3 regions of the Methylorubrum extorquens genome follow, and region 2 is predicted to be linked to each of the others. Evidence: riboswitches for the same ligand, from Rfam matches in the RefSeq annotation. Region 2 holds a riboswitch; each other region holds the start of a gene.

Region 1 (5,701 bases), 1.5 Mb from region 2:
GCCGCCGAGAATCTCGAATTCGCCCGCGACCTGCTCGGCAGTCCCGCGGCCTCCCCGAAGGCGGCCCTGGAGGCGATGGGCCTGCCGCACGTGGCGCGCTTGCCGGTCGGCTATCTCTCAGCAGGGCAGCGGCGCCGGGTGGCGCTGGCGCGCCTCCTCGTCTGCCGCCGCCCGCTCTGGCTGCTCGACGAGCCGACTGCCGCCCTGGACCTCGCATCGCAGGGTGTTCTCGCCGGACTGATGGGACGCCACCGGGCCGAAGGCGGGCTCGTGGTTGCTGCAACGCACCAAGCCCTCGGCTTGGAAGATGCCCGCGAGCTGCGCATCGCCTTAGCGACATCCGACGCTGTCTCCGAGGCGGCGTACCAGGCAGAGGATTGGCTGTGATCCGTGCCTTCTCCGCCCTCCTCGCCCGCGATCTGAAACTGGCCGCCCGGGTCGGGGGCTCGGGCGCGCTGTCGCTCGTTTTCTTCCTGATGATCGTGGTGCTGGTGCCCTTCGCGCTGGGCCCCGACATGAACCTGCTGTCGCGGATCGGCCCCGCGATTCTCTGGCTGTCGGCAGTGCTTGCAACCCTGATCGGTCTCGACCGGTTGTTTCAGTCGGACGAGGAGGATGGCTCCCTCGACCTGATGACCGCCGCCGCGGTGCCGCTGGAGCTGGTGGTGCTGGCCAAGGTTCTGGCCTCCTGGCTCACCACTGGTCTGCCTCTGGCGCTCGCTTCTCCGCTGTTCGGCCTGCTGGTGGCACTCTCCCCGAAGGCCATGGGTGCCACGGCCCTGACGCTTGCCCTGGGCACGCCGGCCCTGGCCTTCATCGGCGCCGTCGGCGCGGCGTTGACCGCCACCATCCGTCGGGGCGGCCTGATCCTGGCCATTATCGTACTGCCGCTGATGGTGCCGACTCTGATCTTCGGGGTCTCAGCGGCCGAGGCTGCCGTGGGCGGCACGGTGCCGTTCACGACCCCGTTGACGGTGCTGGCCGCCTTGAGCCTGATCGCGGCGGTGGTCGGCACCCTGGCCGCCGCCGCCGCGCTACGCTGGTCGGAGTGACCCTGGCGCGGCGCTCGGGAGGCTGCGTCTCGGTTCGCCGGATCTACTTATCGCAGCCGATGCAGATCCCGGTGTCGATCTTGTCGTTCTTCTTCTCCATGGCGTTCTCGCGATCGGGATTTCCCGAGCCACGAGTCGCACCGCCCGCCCCGGGAGGCGGCATGGTCTGACCGACGGCCGAGGTGTTCGGTGCGTAGATGGTCGAGGTCGGACCACCACCGGTACCGGTCTGCGCCGGCCCTTGGGCGGCAGCGGATGTGGCGAGGGCCGCGACCAGAACCGCGGCAAACGAGAGACGTGTGATCATCGGCAAACTCCCTTGGAGCTGGAACGCACTAGACCCCTGAGGGTTCATGCCGATCCACCGCCGGAAGCTGGCTCACTATCGGTTCTCGCGAGCACCGTTCTATCAAGATCAAGCTCGGCAGCGCTTCTCCGGATTCAGTCAGGCCAGCAGATCGTCGCTTCGCGCAGTCCCATCAGATGGGCTTCGCCGAGCCCGAACGAAGGAGAGGCATCGAACACCTCGCCCGCCACGCTCACCTCGCAGGCTTCGCCGAGAGCGCCACCGGCGCACAGTTCGAGGGCACGTGTGCGGCCTTGCGTCTCCGCGGCCGCGATCCGGATCAGAAGCTTGCCGGCCAAGCGGATATTGCCCGCTGCATCCTCCGGCAACAGGCCGATGCAGGTGATCTCGTCGTCGGTCGCGTGGACGAGGTGGCAATGATCGAGCGTGACGCGTTCACCGACATGGTGACGGGCCGCGGCGGCGAAGGCCGCTGCGTCCGCATGCGCTTCGAATGCGTGAGCGCCGCTCGGGAGCAGAAGGCCGCTCAGGATGAAAACGCATTCGACTCGCATGGAGAACCCCACCGCACGATTGTGACCGCGCAAACTTCGCAATTTGCAGGCCGAAATCGATCAGGGGACGGCGCATTCCGGGAATCGGCGATGTCAGCGGGTCTGTCCGGTCTCGGGAGCGTGGGTGTTCTGGCTGTCGGTCGGGCCGGTCAGCGTGAAGGCGAAGACGACTAGCCCCGCAAGGATCATCAGCGCGACGGGGAACACGAACATCCAACGGGGCATATCTGGCATCCATGAGCGGGCATTCGGAGCACCGAAACCCTTGGGCAGCCGAATGGCTCCGCCTGAGCTGATGAGATCGGAGCCGAACATATGCGACAAATGCATGCCCGATCCGACGCGTCGGCGATTGCTTTGTGCACTGCAACCTGAGAAATCATGGCCATGCCGGATCGCGATGGCGTCGCGGTCCTGCAGCCCTTCTTGGGCGTTTCCTCCCTAGACTTCGGGCCGTCCTTCGGGGCGGCCTTTTTTCTTTTTGGCTGCCATGCGCCCCTGCGCACAGGCCCGATCCGCGATTGTGGATCGCCCCTCGCAACGGGGCACCCCGGGCGACGGGCGCATTGACCGATGCGCAGCCTTGGCGATAGCTTGACCGTTGACGGTTCCCGCAAGGGATCAAAAGGGAACGCGGTGGAGGGCTTTCGAGCCAGATCCCGCGGCTGCCCCCGCAACTGTGAGCGGAGAGCCCTCCATCACCACGTCACTGGGCATGCCTCGCCTGGGAAGACGATGGGGGACAACGACCCGTGAGCCAGGAGACCTGCCGTCAGCCGTGGTCACACGCGAGCCATGCCGGGCGGGGTGTCCCAGCAGGTGTCGAGACGCTGAAGGCTCGTGGCCCGCAGCGGATCGGCCTCGGTCGCGGTGACGTGCCACCGTTGCTGCCGAGGCCTCGTTTCCATCATGTCCCCCCTTCACCGCCGCTCCTGCGGCTGGTCTCTTCTGTCCGCCGTCGCCGCCCTCCCGCTCACACTGTCCGGCCCGGTTCGGGCTCAGGCACTGCTGACGCATCTCGATGAGATCGCGGTGCAAGGCGGTACCGGGATCGGCTTGCCCGCCAACGCGCCGGCCGACGCCGTCGGAGCGGAGGCCGCCGCGGCCCTGCGGACGCCGAGTCTGACGCAGTCCTCGCCCGTCGGCCTCAACCTGCGCACGCCATCGCGCTCGGCGAGCCGTCTCGGTCTCACGCCGCTGGAAACACCGGCAAGCCTCGACATCATCTCGGGCGAGACGATCCGTCTGCGCGGTCAGACCAGCGTGCTGGAAGCCGTGTCGCAGAACGGCACCGGCATCACGGCCTTCGGCTCGCCGGGCAATGGACTCGGCTTCTTCACCGCCCGCGGCTTTGCCGGTCAGAATTCGATCCAGACGCTGTTCGACGGCACCCGGCTCTACGTCGGCGCCAACACCGTTACCTTCCCGTTCGACACGTGGAACGTGGAACGGATCGAGGTGCTGCGCGGGCCGGCCTCGGTTCTCTACGGGGACGGGGCCATCGGCGGCATCGTCAACGTCGTCTCGAAGAAGCCGCTGTTCACGCCGCTCAACGTCGCGCGCTTCGGTCTCGGTGAGGACGGCATCGCCCGCGCGGCGGTCGACTCGACCGGGCCGATCGGCGAGTCGCTCGCCTACCGCCTCAATGTCAGCGGCAACCGTGCCGACGGCTGGATCACGCCGGAGGGCGACTTCCGCAACCTCGCGGTCTCGGGCGCACTGACGCTCCAGGCGAATCCGGATCTGGCCTTCACGCTCAGCCACGATCTCGGCTACCAGGAGCCCACCCGCTACTGGGGCTCGCCGCTGGTGAACGGGCGTGTCCCCGACGCCATCCGCTTCAACAACTACAACGTCCGCGATTCGAAGATCGCCTGGACCGACAACTGGACGCAGTTCCGGACGGAGTGGACCCCCTCGGCCGACGTGACGGTGCGCAACACCGCCTACCGCCTTCAAAGCCGCCGGCATTGGCGCGACGTCGAGCAGTACCGCTTCAACCCGACAACCGGCCTCGTCGACCGCTCCGACTATCTTGAAATCTACCACAGCCAGGAACAGGTCGGGAATCGGTTCGACGCGACCTTCCGCGGTTCCCTTTTCGGGTTAGCCAACACGTTCTCGGCCGGCTTCGACGTGAACCACGTGAGCTTCCGGCACACCAACAACTTCACCTTCTCCGAAACGCCGACGAGCGTGCCCCTGAACAACTACGATCCCGGCTTCTTCCCGCCGGAAGGGCGGGCGAGCCCGGCCTACGCCACGCGCACGAACCAAGCTTCGGTCTTCGCCGAGGATCGGCTTTTCCTGACCGACCGGTTGTCGTTCCTCACCGGCGTGCGCTTCGATGCGCCGCGTCTGTACCGGGAGGATCTGCGCAGCGGCGCGACCTTCGAGCGCTCGTTCCGCGCCCTCGGCTACCGCTTCGCGCTGCTCTACGAGCCGACGCCGGACACATCGCTCTATGCGCAATACGCCACCGCGACGGATCCGGTGAACAGCCTGATCACTCTCTCGCAATCGCTGGCCGGCTTCGAACTCTCGACTGGCCGTCAGGTCGAGGTCGGCGCCAAGGGCCTCGTTTTCGGCGGCGCCGTCGAGTGGACGCTGGCCGGCTACCGCATCGTCAAGGACAACCTGATCTCGGCGGTTCCGGGCCAGCCGACGGTCTCGACGCAGGTCGGCCAGCAATCCTCCCTCGGCGCGGAGGCCGCGCTGTCGTGGCTCCCCGCCCCCGGCTGGCGCATCGATGCCAACCTCGCCTTGCTTCACGCCCAGTACGACGACTTCACCCAGAATGTCGGTGGGGTTGCCGTCTCCTATGCCGGCAATCAGCCGATCAACGTGCCGGAGCAGGTGGCTAACCTCTGGGTCAACTGGGCCTTCGCCCGCGATTGGGAGGGGCGCGTCGGCCTCCAGCATGTCGGCGAAGTCTTTTCCGATTTCGGCAACACCGCGCGGCGGCCGGCCTACACGCTGGTCAATCTCGGCCTCGACCATCAGGTCACCGCCGGCTCCCGCCTGTCTCTGCGGGTCTTCAACCTGCTCGATACGATCTACGCGGTCGATGGCAGCGCCGTGAACGGCGTCGGCACCGCCTGGGTGCTGGGGCGCCCGCGCTCGCTGGAGGTCGCCTACACGATCGCGTGGTGAACGACGCGCCGGGACGCTCGAGCAAGGACGCCTGCGCGTGTCGTCACCACGCCGCAGGCTCCACCGGGAAACCAGACGGCCGATGGGGGACTTGCCTTGCGGATGGTTGATCCTTCGCACGCCTTCGGGATGCGAAGGGTTCGTTTCGTTCAGGAGTTCCTCGATGCACCGCATCGCTCTCACCGTCACCGTTCTGAGCTGCCTCGGCTCTGGGGCAGCCATCGCTCAGGCGCGCCCCCCGGGCATCCCTGGCGGCCCGTTCCCGCCGGGCACGATCATCCAGCGCCAGACCAACACGACGGGCAACACCGTTGATTACGTCATCGCGCCGGGCGCCACGGGGGCCGACACCATCACCACCAATTCGGCGGCCGGCGGCAATGCCGGCCAGCCGGAGCGTGCCATCCCGCAGGGCAGCGCGGGTGGCGGAAGCGGGGGCGGTAGCTCGCGCTAAGGACCTGCTCGGCGCCGACGATGCCCCCGGACGCGCCGGGCCAGCTATCACCGCAGATAAGTCTCTGAGAAATCGCTTAATTTCGTCGCGCACGCGAGGCCCGATGCAACGTCGGCCAACGCCGTCGCGTTGGGCCCCCGGTCGGTCGGTACCGTGTCCGACGCCATGAGATGGAGCGCGA
Region 2 (5,701 bases):
TGATGGGAAGCCGGGGCTCAGCCCCGGTATCCCGCCAAAGGGATGATCCCTTTTGGAAACCCGCTAGTCCGCGGAGGCCGAGCGGCGCGGCGTGGCGGTGCGCCGGCCCGCGAAGACGCCGGGGGCGGTGCCGGGCACCACGACCAGACGCCGGACCTGCCCGCTGAGATACGCCTGGAGGAAGCGGGTGTAGTTCCGGAACACGACGCAGCCGTTCGAGGCGCCGCTCGGGCCCAGCATGTAGGTGTGGGCGAGGATGCCGTCGCGCCCGTGGATGGCGGCCGAGCCGCCGACCGGGTTGAGGCGGATCGCCCGCACCCCGTGGAACAGGGCCTCGCGCTCCCGCAGATCGTAGACGCCGGGCGGGGTGGCGCCGCGCATCCGGACATGGACGTGGTCCGGGTTGTCCTGGGCGACGCCGAGGCCGGAATGGGCCTCCAGCACCTCGCCGCTCGGCAGCGTTACGGTGGCGGCGCTGATATCGTAGACGGCGACCCCCGGCTCGGAGACCGGGCCGGGCACGACGCGCCGCCGCGCCGCCGAATCGACCGCTCCGCTGTCGAGCCCGGCATAGGCCATCGCCTTGTCCGAGGCAGAGGCAGGCGCGGGCGCCGAGCCCGGCAGATCGAACATCTTCTCGAGGAAGTTGCGGTTGTCGGTAACGGCGGCGCTGAACACGCTGCGGGTCGGCTCGGTGGAGGCGCGCGCCGCGGATGCCGTGGCGATCCGAGGCGTCGCCGCCCGGGCGGTCTGCATGCGCGGCTCGTAGCGGAATTCGTCGGGCCGCCGCACCGGCAGTGGCACCGTGAGGGCGAGGCGGGCCGTCGGCGCAGCCGGGCGCGGCGTGACTGCGGGCGCGGCGTCGGCGGCTTGGTCCGCGGGGAGGGCGGCCAGGGTCGGGGCCGGCTCCGGCGCGGAAGGCTCCGAGGCGGGCGGCGCCCGGAAGGCGGAAGCCTGCGGGGTCCGCGGGACGAAGCCGCGTGACGCGGTGTCGAGAACGGGGGTGGGATCGAGCATCCAGGCCAGCGCGCCGGGCGCGGCCTGCACGGTCTCCGCCCCTTCGGTCTCGCCCGAGACCTGCGCGGTTTCCACGGGGGCAGGCGCGGCCCGATCCTGCGGTTGCAGCATCCCGGCGACCGCGAGACCGCCGAGGGCGGTCAACGCGAGCGCCGCGACAGGCGGGCGCCGGCGGCGGCGGATGACGGGCCGGGCGGAGCGGCTCTGGACGAGCTCAGCGATGTCCATTGCGGGCGGTACTCGACAACGCGGATCCCACACGGCCTCGCGCCGTCATCCCCGGCCTATCTGTGCCAGAATGACAAACGAGATGGCTTCGCCGATTAGGGAAGGATCAACCTTAAGCCTTCGTCATTGAACGGGATCTTGGTTAATCTTGCCTAAAGCTCGGTCCCGTCCTTCGAAAATCGTTCGATGCATCTTCTCGATGGCTGGTGCGCGCCACGAGGCGGTGAGGGGCCGGCCTCTCGACCCACCGCTAATTCGCGATCGACAGCCGACAACGAGGCCGATCGGACCGTCGCTATTGGCTCGTGTCCTCGCGTTCGAGCCGATGAAGAAAGCGCACCCGCCACGCGACTTGCTGCTGGACCCTTGTGCTCTGCGGGCCACAGACTGTGTGATGTTGTTACATTTCATTGTTCGGCATGTTGACCCTGCGCCGCATCGCAGCGAAGTTGCTGCGGCCAAGGTTCCCCCGGATGCATGTCCGAGGGCTAAGAGGGAATTCGGTAAGCCCGTCCGGGCGAGGCCGAAGCTGCCCCCGCAACTGTGAGCGGCGAGCCTCCGTCGCCGACGGTCACTGGTGCCCTGCACCGGGAAGGCCGAGATGGGGGCGCTGACCCGTGAGCCAGGAGACCTGCCTTGGCGCGACGATGTCCCCCGGGCGGGGTGCTCCGGCGGCGTGCCTGATCGGTGGGAGCGTTCCCTGCGCTCCCGGCGGGCACCCGCTCGGGCGCGCGTCCGAACAGCCAGAGCGCGCCTTGTGACAGTTCGGACGAGCCTCAACGCCATCGACGTCCCGATCCGGCGCCCGCATTGGATGCTCGCCGCGCTGCTCTGCGCCGGCCTGACCGTCCCGGAGGCGCGGGCGCAGGAATCGGTCACCCTGGAGGAGCTTGCGGTCGAAGGCGAAAGCCGGAGCCGGGGCGTCGGCAACGGCGCGCCCGATGGGCGGACGGCGGCGGCCGGCACGATCGGCCTGATCGGGCCGACGCCGGGCTACCGCGTCGACCGCGCGGTGAGCAGCACCAAGACCGATACGCCCCAGCGCGACGTGCCCCAAATCGTCACGGTCGCCCCGCGCGAGGTCATCACGGATCTCGCCGCCACCCGTGTCGATCGGGTCTTCAACTATACGCCGGGCGTGGCGCAGCAGAACAATTTCGGCGGCCTGTCCGTGTTCAGCTACGCCATCCGCGGCGTCACCACCTCCGAGATCTACAAGAACGGCTTTCCGCTCAACCGCGGCACGCCGCCCCCGCCCGACGCCCAGAACGTCGAGCGCGTCGAGGTGCTCAAAGGCCCCGGCGGCGGGCTGTTCGGGCGCAGCGATCCGGGCGGGCTCGTCAACATCATCACCAAGCAGCCAACCGTCGAGCGCTTCGTCGAGATGGGCGGGTTGTGGGACTCGTTCGGGCAGTTCCGCGGCACGGTCGATACCGGCGGCGCGCTGAACGAGGAGGGCACGCTCGCCTACCGCTTCAACCTCGCCGCCGGCCGCCAGGGCAGCTTCCGCGATTTCGTCGACAGCGACCGGCTGCTCGTCGCGCCCGTCCTGAGCTGGCAGATCACCCCGGACACGCGGATCACCGTCGAGACGGAGTTTCTGCGCAACCGCATCGTGTTCGACCGCGGCGTCATCGCCCTCAACGGGCGGCTTGGGCTCTTGCCGATCTCGCGGTTCCTCGGCGAGCCGGGCCAGAGCACCTATCAGACCAACAACACGATGCAGGTCCGCGTCGATCACCGCTTCAACGCCGATTGGCAGATGCGGCTCGCCACCCACTTCAACACCGGCACGCTGGAGGGCGAATCCGCCGAGATCCGCGCGATCGCGGCCGACAACCGCACCGTCTCGCGCGACCGCAACGTGCGCGATTACCGCTGGGACACGGCGATCGGCCAAGCCGAGGTGGTCGGGCGCTTCGACACCGCCGGCATCGGCCACACCATGCTGCTCGGCTTCGAGCGCGAGAGCACCGATAGCCGCGTGCTCTACCTGCGCTCGAACTTCCGCACGAGCCCCTACGCCATCGACATCTACGATCCGCGCTACGGCCAGCCGCTGCCGCCGATCACCATCCCACGCAACAACCTCGAACGGATCACCAACACCGCCCTCTACGCGCAGGACCAGATCGTCCTCACGCCCGAATGGAAGGCGCTGCTCGGCGTACGCTTCGACTTCTTCGAGCAGTCGTTCCGCGAGCGCATTCCGCGCTCCCAGGTCGATCAGACCTATTTCGCGGCAACCCCGCGGGCCGGCCTCGTCTACCAGCCGCTGCCCGAACTCTCCCTCTACGCCAATGTCGGCACGAGCTTCCGGCCCAATATCGGTCCCGATGCCGCCGCCGTCGCCGCCTCCGGGCCGTTCGCGCCGGAGACCGGCATCGGCTACGAGGTCGGGGCCAAGCTCGACCTCTATGGCGGTGCTCTGGCGCTCACCGGCACGGCCTTCCGGATCGACCGGGAGAACGTGTTGACGCCGGAAGCCAACGGAAGCGGCTCCTCCGTGGCGGTCGGCGGAGTGCGCAGCCAGGGCTTCGAGCTGACCGCTGCCGGCCAGATCACGCCGGAGATCAAGCTGCTGGCGGGCTACGTCTATGCGGAGGCCGTGGTCACCGAAGATCCGACCCTGCGGGTCGGCACGCCGCTCATCAACGTCCCGCGCCATTCGGGCAGCCTGCTCGCGGTCCACGAGGTGCAGGCCGGCCCGTGGAAGGGGCTCGGGCTCGGCGGCGGCGTGCGCGGCGTCGGCGAGCGGGCGGCGGACGCCGTCAACAGCTTCTCCCTGCCGGCCTACATCGCGGTCGATGCGCTCGCCTATTACCGCTACGAGAATTTCCGCTTCGGGTTGAACATCGAGAACGTGTTCGACACCGAGTATTACGAGAGTTCCCTGAACCGCTTCCGGGTCTATCCCGGCGCGCCCCGGCGCTTCACCGGAACGATGACGGTGCGGTTCTGATGCCGGCTCGGCAGGAGGCCGCGGCACCGGAGGCCGCGGCACCGGAGGCTGTGGTTCCGCGCCGCCGGATCGGCGCCATCGATGCCCTGCGCGGGCTCGTGATGCTGCTGATGCTGGTCGATCACGTGCGCGAGTTCTTCTACCTGCACGCCCAAGTGAGCGACCCGGTGAACCTCGCGGCCACGCCGCCGGGCCTGTTCCTGACGCGGGCCGCCTCGCATCTCTGCGCGCCGGTCTTCCTGCTGCTGACGGGGCTTTCGGCGAGCCTCTACGGGCAAAAGCACGGCAGCCGCGCCGAGACCTCCGCCTTCCTCGTCAAGCGCGGGCTGTTCCTGATCGTCCTCGAAGTGACGCTCGTGAACCTCGCCTGGACCCGTACCCTGCTGCCGCCGATCCTTTACCTGCAGGTGATCTGGGCGATCGGGCTCAGCATGCTGGCGCTCGCCGCCCTGCTCTGGCTGCCGCGCCCGGCACTGATCGGCGTGGCTCTGGCGATCATGCTCGGGCACAACGCGCTCGACGGAATCGTGCTCGCGCCCGATCAGCCGGGCTACGCGCTGTGGGCGGTGCTGCACCAACGCGGGATGATCCCGCTGCCCTGGGGCGCGGCGCGCACCTCCTACCCGGTGCTACCCTGGATCGGCGTCATCACCGCGGGCTACGCGCTGGGGCCGCTCTACGCGCCCGGTTCCGATCCGGCCATCCGCCGCCGATGCCTCGCCGCCCTCGGGCTCGCGAGCCTCGCCGCTTTTCTCGTCCTGCGCGGTCTCAACGGTTACGGTGATCCACATTCCTGGCAGCCGGGCAAGGATTGGGGCGCGGATGCCCTGTCCTTCATCAACCTCACCAAATATCCACCCTCGGCCGACTTCCTGCTCGCGACCCTCGGCCTCGGCCTGCTGCTGCTCGCGCTGTTCGAGCGCCTGCCGGAACCGCGTCTACGCTGGCTGACCGTCTTTGGCGGGGCGCCCCTGTTCTTCTACCTGCTGCACTTGTGGGCCCTTCGCGGGATCCACGACGGCCTCGCCGCCCTCGGGCTTGCCGGGTCCTCGGGCCGGGTCGAGGCCGGCGCGCCCTGGCAGATCTGGCTGATCACGGCGGCGCTCGCGCTGGCTCTCTACCCGGCCTGCCGCTGGATGGTGCGGCTGAAGCGGCACAGCCGGTGGCGGGGTTTGAGTTACCTCTGACCCCGCCCGCCTCGTCCTACTGATACCCCTTCGGGAACGGGTTCGGCTCGATCAGTTCGGGGCTCTCGTAGACCACGTCGAACTGGCCGCTCGGCAGGGCCTTGGCGACGCGGGTCTTGGCCCAGAGGTGATGGTTCTCGTGGATCTTCACGGAGCCCTCCGGCGCATCCTTCATCTCGATACCGGGTGAGGCGGCGATCACCTTGTCGACCTCGAAGGTGCCGGCCTTCTCGACCGCCATCTTCCACAGGAGCGGGCTGAGATAGGCCGCCTGGGTCACGTCGCCGATGACGGTCTTGTCGCCCCA
Region 3 (5,701 bases), 480 kb from region 2:
GGGCTGCTGGTGCTTCTGTGCGGCCTCGCCTTCGCCCGGCGAGGTGAGCTTCTACCTCGACGGGGCTGAACCACGAACCGGTACGCGGCTCTACGGGCCATTCTCCATTCCCGATGCGGCAAGCCGCCACGACACCGTCGCAGCGGCTTGCCAATTAAAATTATGCACGTAATTTATTAAGCCGTGCGGCGGGTGGCCTGTCGCGACAACGGGAGGGCATCGTGGCTCAGGGAAGCATCAAGACCGCAATCGTCACCGGCGCAGCCGGTGGCATCGGGTTATCGACCGCAACGGCCTTGCAGGCCGCGGGCTATCGTGTGTTCGGGACGAGCCGGAAGCCCGCTCCGAATGGGGGCGGCGGGACCAGGATGCTGGTGTGCGACGTCACCGACGAGGCATCCGTCGCCGACATGGTCGAGACGGTCTTCGGCGAGACCGGACGCATCGATCTCCTGGTGAACAATGCCGGCTTCGGTATCAGCGGCCCTGCCGAGGAGACCTCAGTCGCGCAAGCCCAGGCCATGTTCGACGTGAACCTGTTCGGCGTCATCCGGACGACCCAGGCGGTTCTGCCCCTGATGCGCGCCCAGAGAGGCGGTCGCATCGTCAACGTCAGCTCGGTGCAGGGCTTCATACCGGCCCCCTACATGGCGCTGTACGGCGCCAGCAAGCACGCGGTCGAGGGCTACTCGGAGTCGCTCGACCACGAGGTTCGCGGCCAGGGCATCCGGGTCGTGCTCGTCGAGCCCGCCTTCACGCGGACTGCCTTCGACGAGAACCTGGTCCGGCCCGATAAGCCCCTGGCCATCTACGAGGCGGACCGGGCCGGGCGCGGCAAGTTCTGGAGCGAGGTCATGAAGACCGCCGATGCGCCCGAGGTCGTGGCGAAGGTCATCCTGAAGGCCGCGACCGCGGAGGCGCCGAAGCGCCGTTACGCGGCGGGACCGAAGGCGCGGCAGGTCAGCCTCCTGCGCCGGTTCGTCCCGGCGGGCGCCTTCGACAAGGCCCTTCGTAAGGAAATGCAGCTTCCGCCGATGTCCTGAATACTCGCAACGGTCAGGCTCACGTTCGACAGGCGGGCACCCGTCCTCGGACTTGAATTGCCTCTGCGGCGCCTCTTGTTCGTGGTCGAAACGAAGCTCAGTGCCACTGAGGCGCTCGGAAACTCCAGATCAAGCCGATTCAGGTGCGGATGAACGTGCGTCTGTACGAGGCGTCCGGCCCGACCACCTCAACGCAGGGGATCGATGCCTGCCGAGGAACGCTGGTCCTGGCGCAGGGCAAGCGCGAACGGGGTGAACGACGGACTGACCGTGCCCACCCCGTTCCCATAGCTGACGCCGAGCCATCGAGAGGGGCGTCTTCCCTGGTGCCCCCCAGTCAGCTTGCCGGATTGCGCGCCGTGACGATCCACGCGGCGGCGTCCATCATCACTGACCGCTCGCTGGCGCGGCCCGCGAAGGCGGCACGAACCGCGGCCAAGGCGCGGGCGCGGATGTCGTCGGGCTGATCAGCGAGTGCGCGTGCCAGCGGGCCGACCTCGAACGTCATCTCCACCGCGTCGTCGATTGCCGCGTCCCGCGTCTCGCCCTCGCCGAACGGGACGGAAGCATCGAAGGGCGCGATATCGATATCGGTGAAGCCGGCCGCCGACAGGATGCGCTCCACCCGCCCGCGGTCGCCGAACGCGAAAGGGCTAGGTGCCTCGGGATCGGGCCGCGCAGTCGGCGGGACGATGTCGTTGATCGCGCTCATCGGGAGGCGCACCCAATCGTTCTCGGCCGCGCCGCGCCAACAGACGAAGGCGACCCGGCCGCCCGGCCGGAGCGCGCGGCGCAGATGCTCGAACGTCCCTATCGGATCGTCGAAGAACATCACCCCGAACCGCGAGAACAGGATGTCGAACGCGCCCTCGGGCAGCGCGACGCTGCCGGCGTCGGCCAGCTGGAACATGGCCGGCATATCCCTTGGCGCGAGGGCGCGAGCTCTGCCGATCAGCGGTTCGGATATGTCCACGCCCAGCACGTGCCCCTTCGCGCCGACACGGGCGGCCAGAGCGAAACTCGATGCGCCAGCGCCGCAGCCGACGTCGAGCACGTGCTCGCCCGCCGCGGGCGCGGCGGCTTCGAGAGCGGCCTTACCGAACGGAGCCAGCATGGCTTCGAGCCGGGCTTGGTAAGCGACCCAGCGCCCCCCGTCCTGACCCTTCCAATCGGCGGCCTGAACGGCATCTCGCTCCGCCATGTCAAACCCTTCTCGAAAAATAAATTGCGTTCAAAATTTATATTCTTATAAAGTCGGCGAACGCAAGCCAAAGGGGAAGGCCGCCGAAGCGGTCGCGCGCCAGACTTGGCCCCCCCGCCATTCGCGACGCGGAGCTCATCACCATGGATGATGTGATCATCATCGGCGGCAGCTTTGCCGGCCTCGCCGGCGCCCTGCAGCTCGGCCGTGCCCGCCGCAAGGTCACCGTTCTCGACACCGGCCTGCCGCGTAACCGCTTCGCTGGCCATTCGCACGGCCTGCTCGGCCACGACCACAAGCCACCATCGGACATCCTGGCCGAGGCGCGCCGGCAGTTGGCGCGCTACCCCACGATCAGGCTGGTCAGCGCGCGGGCCGACAGCGTTTCCGGAGCCATCGACGATTTTTCCGTCCTGACCGGCGATGGCGAAAGCCTCGGGGCGCGCCGCCTGATCCTGAGCTATGGCGTCGCCGATCAAATGCCCGCTGTCCCGGGCTTTGCCGAAGGCTGGGGCAAGTCCATCGTGCCATGCCCCTATTGCGACGGCTTCGAGGTCGCGGGCCGGCACTGGGGCCTTGTCTGGTCCGGGCCCCAGTCGAACAACTTTGCCAAGCTGTATCGCGATTGGACCGACACGTTGACGCTCTTCGCCGACGGTCACGACATCAAGCCCGACATCCGCGCCAGTCTGGCGAGCCGCAACGTACCTGTCGTGGATGGCCGGATCGTCGAGGTCGTGAATCACGGGGGCGATGCTGCCGGCGTCATTGTCGACACCGGCCTCCATGTCCCGGTCGACATCCTGTTCGCGCATCCTCGCAACAAGCCCTCGGCACGCCTGCATGAAACACTGGGCCTCGCCACGGTCGACACGCCCGGCGGCATCGCCCTCAAGGTCGACGAGCGCCGCGAAACCAACGTGCCCGGCATCTACGCCGCCGGTGACCTCGCCACCCCCGGAATGCCCTCAGTCACCCAGGCATCATCGCAAGGTGCGATGGCGGGCATCTTCGCCCAGCAATCGATGGTGGTTTGAGAGCGGCGGTGGATGCCGCTTAAACCCCGCTGCCCACCCGAAGCCTGTTGCCAAACTCCAGGAGTCTCGCACCGCTTCCTGCGACCGGGTGGTGTGCGCCGCCATCCACCGCGGCAGCAGCTTTCGATGCGTGCGGCTACTCTTCTTGTGTAAGCAGACCTTCGTGAGATCGGATGCAGAGGTCCGCCAATGGCGCGAAGCCGTCGTTCAGCGGGTGGATGCTGTTCGGCACGAAGACGGAGGAAGTCCGGGCTTCGATTTCATTGACTCGACGCGCGGCCCTGAAATAACACTCGCTTGACGGTTCCCCTCGGGGATCAAAAGGGAACGCGGTGAGGGCGAAAGCTCAATGCCGCGGCTGCCCCCGCAACTGTAAGCGGCGAGCCTTCCGCCACCATGTCACTGGGCAGCCTCGCCCGGGAAGACGGTGAGAGGGCAGCGACCCGCGAGCCAGGAGACCTGCCGTCAGTCGTGGTCACACGCGAAACGCGTCGGGCGGGGTGTCCTGGCGGGTGTCGAAGCGGCGTGATCCCATCGGGACGCGAGCGCCGAGGCCTCGTTCGCGGTGACGTGCCACTGCCGTTGCCCGAGGCCCTGTCGCCGTGCCCCATCTCTGCCGATCCGCGCTTCGCGGAGCGCTGGCTTTGTCCTGCGCCCTTCCCATCCTCGCCTGCGCTCCCGCCGCGGCCCAGCAAACCGCCGCCCCCTTCGCTGCCGCCCCGGCCGGCGTCGAGACCACCCTCGACGAAATCTCGGTCGCGGCGACCGGCGTGCCGACACCGACCGCCCAGGTGGGATCGAGCGTGACCGTGCTGACCGAGCGGACACTCGAACAGCAGCAGCGCCGCACCGTGCCGGACGCGCTCCAGCAGGTGCCGGGCCTCAACGTCGTTCAGACGGGTGGTCCCGGCGGCCAGACCTCCGTCTTCATCCGAGGCGCCAACTCCAACCACACCAAGGTGCTGATCGATGGCATCGACGCGACCGACCCGTCGAACGGCAACGGGTCGTTCGACTTCGGCCAACTCCTGACGGACGACCTCGCGCGCATCGAGGTGCTGCGCGGCCCCCAGAGCGGCCTCTACGGCTCGGACGCCATCGGCGGCGTGATTTCCTTCACGACCAAGCGCGGCGAGGGGCCGGCGCGGGCGTCGCTGCGCCTGGAGGGCGGCTCGTTCGGGACCTTCAACCAGTCGGGTCGGATCAGCGGTGCCGAGAACGGCTTCGACTACTCGGTCTCGGTCGCCCATTTCCGGGCGGCCGCAACCCCCGTCACGCCGCCCGACCTCGTGCCGTTCGGGCGCCCGATCCATCCGAACTTCTACGACAACGAGACCGTCTCGGCGAAGTTCGGCTACCAGTTCACCGACACGTTCCGCATCAACTCGGTCACGCGCTTCATCAACTCACGGCTGCTGCTGACCGGCGACGACTTCAGCACCTTCCCGGCGGCACCCGCGGCCTTCCGCAGCGAGGCGGCGGTCCAGCAAATCTTCACCCGCAACGAGGCCGAGTGGACGCCGTTCGCCGGCTTCCACAACATCCTCGCCATCAACTACTCGAACCTGTTCAACCGGCAGCAGGGGCCTCTCGATCCGCTGGCGACACCCGACGGGACCACGGGCTTGGGCGAACGGACACGCTTTGAGTATCGCGGCGACTATCTGCTCTCACCCGGCAACATCGTGTTGTTCGGCGCCCAGCGGGACGAGGAGAGCCTGTTCACGACCTCGCCGGGCTCCGTTCCCGACTCCTTGCGGGCGAGGAACGGCAACACCGCGGGTTACGGCGAGGTGCAGCTCACGCCGTTCAACCGCGCCTTCCTCGTCGCCAATCTCCGCCATGACGAGAACGACCAGTTCGGCCCGGCCACCACATTCCGGGTCGCACCGAGTTACATCTTGCCGTTCACGGACACGCGCCTGAAGGGCAGCGTCGGGACGGGCTTCAAGGCGCCGACGCTGAGCCAACTCTACCAGAGCTTCCCGGCGTTCAACTTCTTCGCCAACCCGAACCTCAAGCCCGAGGAGAGCCTCGGCTACGATGCGGGCTTCGAGCAGCCGCTCGGCGACCGGGTTCTGGTCGGAGCCACCTATTACCGCAACGACTTCACCAACCTCATCAACACCAACGCGAGCTTCACCTCGAACGAGAACGTCGGCAAGGCCGTATCCTACGGTGCGGAGGCGTTCGCCTCGGTCCGGTTCACGGAGACGCTGTCGGGCCGCGTCGATTACACCAACACGGTCACCAAGAACGAGATCACCAACCAGGAGCTTCTGCGCCGACCGCGACACAAGGGCAGCGCCACGGCGTTCTGGAACCCTTCGCCGGGCCTGAGCTTCAGCGGCACGGTGATCGTGCTCGGTTCCTTCGTCGACGGCAACCGGGACTTCTCCGTTCCACGCCTGAAGAACCCT

What was found. A riboswitch is a leader RNA that binds a small molecule or an ion and turns the genes downstream of it on or off. The one in region 2 is predicted to bind cobalamin.
Region 1: another riboswitch for cobalamin. It lies ahead of J2W78_RS15845 (TonB-dependent receptor); the one in region 2 lies ahead of J2W78_RS22815 (TonB-dependent siderophore receptor).
Region 3: another riboswitch for cobalamin. It lies ahead of J2W78_RS20615 (TonB-dependent receptor plug domain-containing protein); the one in region 2 lies ahead of J2W78_RS22815 (TonB-dependent siderophore receptor).

Annotation. Positions count from the first base shown of each region.
Region 1 covers NZ_JALJXF010000001.1:3,350,866-3,356,566, forward strand. The annotation lists gene ccmA (heme ABC exporter ATP-binding protein CcmA) at 1-387, shown strand, start outside; gene ccmB (heme exporter protein CcmB) at 384-1,052, shown strand; gene J2W78_RS15835 (hypothetical protein) at 1,096-1,359, opposite strand; gene J2W78_RS15840 (hypothetical protein) at 1,494-1,913, opposite strand; gene J2W78_RS24755 (hypothetical protein) at 2,007-2,138, opposite strand; cobalamin riboswitch at 2,502-2,701, shown strand; gene J2W78_RS15845 (TonB-dependent receptor) at 2,823-5,066, shown strand; gene J2W78_RS15850 (hypothetical protein) at 5,230-5,520, shown strand; gene J2W78_RS15855 (hypothetical protein) at 5,674-5,701, shown strand, end outside.
Region 2 covers NZ_JALJXF010000001.1:4,895,532-4,901,232, forward strand. The annotation lists gene J2W78_RS22810 (tlde1 domain-containing protein) at 64-1,245, opposite strand; cobalamin riboswitch at 1,690-1,898, shown strand; gene J2W78_RS22815 (TonB-dependent siderophore receptor) at 2,060-4,207, shown strand; gene J2W78_RS22820 (DUF1624 domain-containing protein) at 4,207-5,394, shown strand; gene urtA (urea ABC transporter substrate-binding protein) at 5,411-5,701, opposite strand, start outside.
Region 3 covers NZ_JALJXF010000001.1:4,415,954-4,421,654, forward strand. The annotation lists gene J2W78_RS20595 (DoxX family protein) at 1-69, shown strand, start outside; gene J2W78_RS20600 (oxidoreductase) at 222-1,043, shown strand; gene J2W78_RS20605 (class I SAM-dependent methyltransferase) at 1,381-2,244, opposite strand; gene J2W78_RS20610 (NAD(P)/FAD-dependent oxidoreductase) at 2,388-3,281, shown strand; cobalamin riboswitch at 3,566-3,762, shown strand; gene J2W78_RS20615 (TonB-dependent receptor plug domain-containing protein) at 3,884-5,701, shown strand, end outside.